DNA from 2 places in the Ideonella azotifigens genome. Region 1 is predicted to be linked to the other one. Evidence: predicted binding sites of a transcription regulator. Region 1 holds the regulator's gene; the other holds the start of a gene.
The links. The regulator FliA, encoded in region 1, starts transcription of late flagellar genes. The targets are predictions, from matches to a motif close to CTAAAGTTTNNNNNNNNNNNGCCGNTA.

Region 1 (3,406 bases):
CTTCTTGCGCAAATCCACCGCAGTGGGGAGGGCTGCATCGGCCATTTGGCCGAAGCCAGGCCGGGCCTTTTGCGCCCACAGTGCGGCATGGACAGCGCTCGCATTCCCCCGGCACATGCCACCGATGAAAGACGCCCGGAACTGCGCTCTGCAGACCTGCTTCAGATCGTGGCCAGCGAACTGCCTCAGGCCGAAATGATCACCGCGGTGATCCGCCAGCGTGTGGACCCCGCGCGGCGCGGCGACTATGAGGCCTGGCTGCACCGCATCATCCTGGTCGCCGCCCGCTTTCCCGGCCACAGAGGCGCCCACGTCATTCCGCCGTCGCCCGGCGAGACGCTCTACACCATCACCATCCAGTTCGACACCATCGCCCATGCCGACGACTGGTTTCGCTCAGAGGCGCGCCAGGCGCTGCTCCGAGAAGCCGAGCCCATGCTGACCGGCCCGGAGGAAGTGAAGACCGTCACCGGGCTGGAATTCTGGTTCGAGCCGCGCGCCGCCATGCCTGCGCCACGCCGCGCGAAGCAGGCGCTGGCCACGCTCTCGGTGATCTATCCGCTGACCACCGTGCTCGGCCTGCTGATCGGTCCCCTGGTCCACGGCTGGCCCACACCCTGGGGCCGCCTGGCCGGCAACCTGGCCGTCTCCAGCGCCACCGTGTTCCTGATGACCTACCTGGTCATGCCGCGCTATACCCGACTGCTGTCGCGCTGGCTGTCGCGGTAGGCACGCGACACGGGCCGCCCAAAAAGAAAGCCCCGGGCCGGACATCAGCGCGGGGCTCTAACGACTTTTCGCAAGTCGGAGGAGGAGTCAACACGAAAACAATGCGATCAACCCGGGGTGGGTTGAGACTGCCAACATCAGAGTGCCGAGGCACTGCCTGGTGGTTGTGCCACTGGTTCCCAACAACGGCTCTTTCGACGGGGATGGCCGTGCGCAAGGCACGGCCGGAAAAACGGGGGCTTACCAGGCGCGCAGCTTGACCCGCAGGCGGGCGATGGACTGGCTGTGCAGCTGGCAGACGCGGGACTCGGTGACGCCGAGCACGGCGGCGATTTCCTTCAGGTTCATGTCGTGCTCGTAGTACATGCTCATCACGTACTGTTCGCGCTCGGGCAGGTTCTTGATGGCTTCGACCAGGGCCTCGCGCATGCGGTGGTCCTGCAGCATGGCCAGCGGGTTGGCTTCCGCGTCGGCCACGTGGCGGTCGAGGTATTCGTCGCCGCCTTCGTCGCCCGACATGTCTTCCAGGTAGACCAGCTGGGTGCCGCGCACCTTGGTCAGCGTGTCCTGGTAGGCGTCCAGCGAGACGCCCATTTCCTTGGCGATTTCGCTTTCCTGCGGCGGGCGGCCCAGCTGCTGTTCGAGGCGATGCACGGCAGCTTCGATCTCGCGCTGCTGGCGGCGGTTGCCACGACTCATCCAGTCGGTGCCGCGCAGCTCGTCGAGCATGGCGCCGCGGATGCGCTGGGTGGCGAAGGTCTCGAACTGCACGCCCTGGCCCACGTCGAAGCGGCCCAGCGCATCGTTCAGTCCGATCATGCCGACCTGTATCAGGTCGTCGATCTCGACGTTGGCAGGCAGCTTGGCAATCATCTGGTGCGCGAGGCGGCGCACCAGAGGGCTGTACTGCTTGAGCAACGCATTGGCGTCGAGACGGCCGGTGGCGGTGTACATGAATGCAGTCTCCGTCTATCAATCCAGGGAAAGTGAGGCGCCCTGGCCGGCAAGTGCCGGGCTGGGGGCGAAGGAGGAAGGCGCGGCCAGGCCAGTCAACTGGTCTTCCGCCAGCTGGGACAACTCGGGCGAGGCGGGCTTGTTCAGGGCAATGTCACGGTCGACCGCAGCCCAGTTGCGCATTGCGGCGGCCAGGAAGTTGTCGGCGCAGCTGGACAGGCGGTCGGCCACGCGCTCGGCGCGGCGCGGCCGCGAGGCCATGCCGACCAGCAGGTCAAAAGCCATCAGCCCCAGGCGCTGCGACAGCAGCTTCATCGCGGCATAGGCCTCGGTGAGGCTGACCGATTCGAGGCCGGCCATCAGGATGGGGCAGACCTCGCGCGCACCCAGCAGGCGGCACAGGTCGCGCGCCTCGGCGTGCACGATGATGACGTGGGCAAACGGTGCGGCCTGTTCCACCGCCGCCAGCCAAGCTTCGCTGGAGCCGCGGCTGTTGACATGGCGGCGCGGAAGGCCGCGGGCGGCCAGGTAGGAAACGCTGTCGCCCAGGCGTTCAATGCAGGACGGCAGGTCCATGTCGACCAGCTCGTTGGGCAGCGGCGAGCTGTCTGCGGCGTCCAGCACCAGGGCATGGGCACCCAGCTCGGCAAAGGCCAGGCTGAGGCGCTCCAGCATCACGGCGGCCATGTCGACATGCGGGTTGGCGACGACCGGCACGATCTGCACCTGCTGGCCGGCAAAGAGGCGGCGCAGGCCATCGGCCTGGTCGGCGGTGGTGGAAGCGTTGGAGGTGAAGGCGTTCATACGGCTACTGGCATTCACTGGGGTTACAGGCGCTGCATCGGCGCGGCACCGGGCGCGGCGGCCGGGCGGTGCAGGGCCGAGAAGACCAGCTGCACGTCGTTGGCATCGATCCGGTAGGCCGCGCTGCCGCCGCCGCGCATCGCGCGGTGCATCAGCGCGTTGGCCGACAGGCGGTGCCAGTCTTCGGGCACACGCTGGCCGTTGGCCACGCCCAGCACCTTCATGCGGTGGCGGATCACGGCGTCCAGCGCGGGGGCCAGCTTCACGGCCTCGTCGAGCTTGGAGAGGATCACGCCCTTGCACTGCGCGGCGCGCCAGGCGGTCATCACGTCGTCGATGGTTTCGCCTTGCGACGAAGCGTCCACCACCAGCAGGCGCTGGATGGAACGGTGCTGCAGCATTTCCAGCAGTTCGCGGCAGCGCGCGTCGCGCTGGGCCATGCCGGCGGTGTCGATCAGGACCATCTTCTTGCCCGACAGCAGGTCCAGCAGGTCTTCCAGCGAAGCGCGGTCATGGGCGGTGTGGACGGGCACGCCGAGGATGCGGCCATAGGCGCGCAGCTGCTCGTGGGCGCCAACACGGTAAGCGTCCAGCGTGATCAGGCCGAGGTGGTTGGCGCCATGCGCGGTGGCAAAGGCGGCGGCCAGCTTGGCGGTGGTGGTAGTCTTGCCCACGCCGGTGGAGCCGATCATCGCGAACACGCCGCCCTGCTCTTCCAGGGCCGGCTCTTGCTCACCAGTCAGCAGGTTGCGCTCCAGCACGGTGGTGGCCCAGGTCAGTTCGTCGCTGGTGCCGGCAGGCAGGGACTCAACCAGCTTGCGCGTCAGGCCGGGCGTGAAGCCGCAGTCCATCAGCTTTTGCGACAGCACGGCCTGGCGTGGCTCGCGCTGCAGCTTTTCCATGAAGGCCAGCGTGCCGA
Region 2 (3,406 bases), on a different contig from region 1:
AGCGACCCGGTCCAGCTGCGCGCGCTGATCGAAGCCGAGAAGCCGGACCTGATCGTGCCCGAGATCGAGGCCATTGCCACGCCGGTGCTGGAAGCGCTGGAGGCCGAAGGCAAGGTGCGTTGCATCCCCACTGCCCGTGCCGCCCGGCTGACGATGGACCGCGAAGGCATCCGCCGCCTGGCCGCCGAAACCCTGGGCCTGCCCACCAGCCCGTACAAGTTCTGCGATTCGCTGGCCGAGCTGCAAGCGGCCATCGATGCGGGCATTGGCTACCCCTGCATCGTCAAGCCGGTGATGAGCAGCTCCGGCAAGGGCCAGAGCAAGATCGATGGCCCGGCGGACGTGCAAAAAGCCTGGGACTACGCGATGGCCGGCGGCCGCGTCGGCCCTGGCCGCGTCATCGTCGAAGGCTTCATTGACTTCGACTACGAGATCACGCAGCTGACGGTGCGCGCGGTGGGCGAAAGCGGCCAGGTCGAAACCTTCTTCTGTGACCCGATCGGCCACGTGCAGGTCAGCGGGGACTATGTGGAGAGCTGGCAGCCGCACCCGATGAGCCCGGCCGCGCTGGCCGAGTCGCGCCGCGTCGCCAAGGCCGTGACCGACAACCTCGGCGGCCAGGGCTTGTTCGGCGTGGAGCTGTTCGTCAAGGGCGACCAGGTCTGGTTCAGCGAAGTCAGCCCGCGACCGCACGACACCGGCATGGTCACGATGATCACCCAGTGGCAGAACGAGTTCGAACTTCACGCTCGCGCCATCCTCGGCCTGCCGGTGGACACCTCGCTGAAGAGCCCCGGCGCCAGCGCCGTGATCTACGGCGGCGTCGATGCCACGGGCATCGTCTTCGACGGCGTGGCCGACGCGATGCGTGTGCCCAACAGCGAGATCCGCCTGTTCGGCAAGCCCGAGAGCTTCGTCAAGCGCCGCATGGGCGTGGCACTGGTGCACGACGCGGACGTGGAAACCGCCCGCACCCAGGCCAAGCTGGCCGCCAGCAAGGTCAAGCCGCGCAAGGCTTGAGGCTTGGCGCCAGCCGTTTCCCCCTCCAGCCCGGCAGCCACCTGCCGATAAGCATGCATGAAGCGACCGGCTCGTGTGGGCTGGTCGTCTTGTTCACGCCTGGGTTTCGGAGGATGCTGTGACTGAGACCACCAATCTCGCCGCCAAGGTACTGCTGCTGGAGCATGACGCCAAGCAGTACCAATGCCTGATGGATTTTTGCGAGCGCATGGGCTTGATGGCCATGCCGCGCAGCGCGCCGGACGCGCTGGCCACCTTGTCGCAGCACAAGGACCTGGGCGGCGTGATGCTGGCCGAGGACTTGCCGCTGGAGGGCATGGACAGCCTGGCGCTGGCCTGCAGCATCCACAAGCTGCGGCCGGAGCTGCCGATCTTCCTGCGCCGCACCAGCAACCAGCCGCTGAGCGAGGAGCAGGAAATTGCGATACGCCATCCGTGGACGACCGGCGACCTGGCGCAGCTGCAGTCCTGCGTCGAGCGCAGCATCTTCAGCCTGCGTTACCCGACCGAGCTGGTGAACGGCGTGGTCGAGCTGACCTGCTCGGCGATGCGTTCGATGTTCCCGCATGCGACGGTGAAGGCCGAGTCGCCCTACGTGGTGCACGACCGCATCATCTTCGGCCAGGTGTCGACGCTGATTCCGCTGGAGAGCACCTGGTGCCGCGGCTACATGATGCTGCAGACGGAAGAGGGGGCGTTGCGCCAGGGCCTGATGCAGGGCATGGGTTACGAAGGCGTCGGTGGCGACCTGAATTTCCGCGAACTCAATCACCTGCTGGGCGAGACGACCAACCTGATCTGGGGCGCGTTCAAGAACCGCTACATCCCGCCCAAGGCCTTTGCCAACCAGCAGAGCCAGGTGCCCATCGTGATCAACCACGAGCACAAGTACATCTCGTTCGGCTCGCAGGACCCGCAGCTGTGTGTGCGCTACCAGCTTTCGGACCCGCGCCGCCCCGGCCTGCCGCCGCTGACCATCGTGCAGCGCCTGATCTTCAACCTGCACTGGTCGCCCGAGGAGTTCGCGGTGTTTGCCGACGCTTCCAGCGGCAGCAGCGCAGCCACCGGTGAGCTCGAATTGTTTTGATCGCGCGCCATCCGATGTCTCATTCCCAAAGACCTCAAAGAGGAGACCGCCATGGCCCACGTTCTGGTGGTTGATGACTCCAACACGATGCGGGAGATCGTTGCCGGTTTCCTGAGCAAGAACGGCTTCGAGGTGGCGGTGGCGACCGATGGCCGCGATGGCCTGGTGCAGCTGAACAAGGACCCCGGCATCCGGCTGGTGGTCAGCGACATCAACATGCCCAACATGGACGGCCTGACCATGGCCGAGAAGATCCGCACCGAGCTTTGCAACAAGGACGTGCGCATCGTGATGCTGACGACCGAGGACAACCCGGCGATGCGCACCCGCGCGAAGGCCATCGGCATCAACGGCTGGATCGTCAAACCCTTCCGCGGCGACGCGGTGCTGGGGCCGTTTCGCAAGCTTTGCGGAATGGGCTGAACCCGCCGTTCGCCCATGAAAAAAAGGCCGCCGCCGGAATCCCGGTGGCGGCCTTTGTCTTTGGCACTGGGCGTTTACAAGCCGGCCGCTGCGCGCAGTGCGGCAGCGCGATCCGTGCGCTCCCACGTGAACTCAGGCTCCTCCCGCCCGAAGTGGCCGTAGGCCGCGGTCTTCGAGTAGATCGGCTTGAGCAGGTCCAGCATCTGGATGATGCCCTTGGGGCGCAGGTCGAACAGCTCATTGACCAGCTTGGCGATCTGCTCGTCGGGGATCACGCCTGTGCCTTCGGTGTAGACCGTGACGTTCATCGGGCGGGCCACGCCGATCGCGTAAGCCACCTGGATCTGGCACTGGCGGGCCAGGCCGGCGGCGACGATGTTCTTGGCCACGTAGCGTGCGGCGTAGGCGGCCGAGCGGTCGACCTTGGTCGGGTCCTTGCCGGAGAAGGCGCCACCGCCGTGCGGGCAGGCGCCGCCGTAGGTGTCGACGATGATCTTGCGGCCGGTGAGGCCGCAGTCGCCCTGCGGGCCGCCGATGACGAAGCGGCCGGTCGGGTTGATCAGGTACTTGGTCTCGGCGGTGAGCCATTCGGCCGGCAGCACCGGCTTGATGATCTCTTCGCGCACCGCCTCGTAGAACTCGGGCTTCATCTTGTCGCCCAGGCTCATCTCGGGTGCGTGCTGGGTCGACAGCACGACGGTGTCGATGGACACAGGCTTGCCGTCCACGTAGCGCAGCGTGACCTGGCTCTTGGCGTCCGGCCGCAGGAAGGGCAGGCGGCCGTCCTTGCGCAGCTGGGCCTGGCGCTCGACCAGGCGGTGCGCGTAGTAGATCGGCGCGGGCATCAGCTCGGGTGTTTCGTCGCAGGCGTAGCCG

Region 2: a site for FliA is predicted at 1,044-1,070, ahead of LRH25_RS32940 (chemotaxis protein CheX). Genes of this name have one in related genera too.

The regions. Positions count from the first base shown of each region.
Region 1 covers NZ_JAJNKD010000008.1:113,336-116,741, forward strand. The annotation lists gene LRH25_RS17820 (antibiotic biosynthesis monooxygenase) at 88-729, shown strand; gene LRH25_RS17825 (RNA polymerase sigma factor FliA) at 970-1,683, opposite strand; gene LRH25_RS17830 (P-loop NTPase family protein) at 1,702-2,487, opposite strand; gene flhF (flagellar biosynthesis GTPase FlhF) at 2,511-3,406, opposite strand, start outside.
Region 2 covers NZ_JAJNKD010000001.1:416,027-419,432, forward strand. The annotation lists gene purT (formate-dependent phosphoribosylglycinamide formyltransferase) at 1-1,020, shown strand, start outside; gene LRH25_RS32940 (chemotaxis protein CheX) at 1,139-2,107, shown strand; gene LRH25_RS01885 (response regulator) at 2,159-2,530, shown strand; gene metK (methionine adenosyltransferase) at 2,605-3,406, opposite strand, start outside.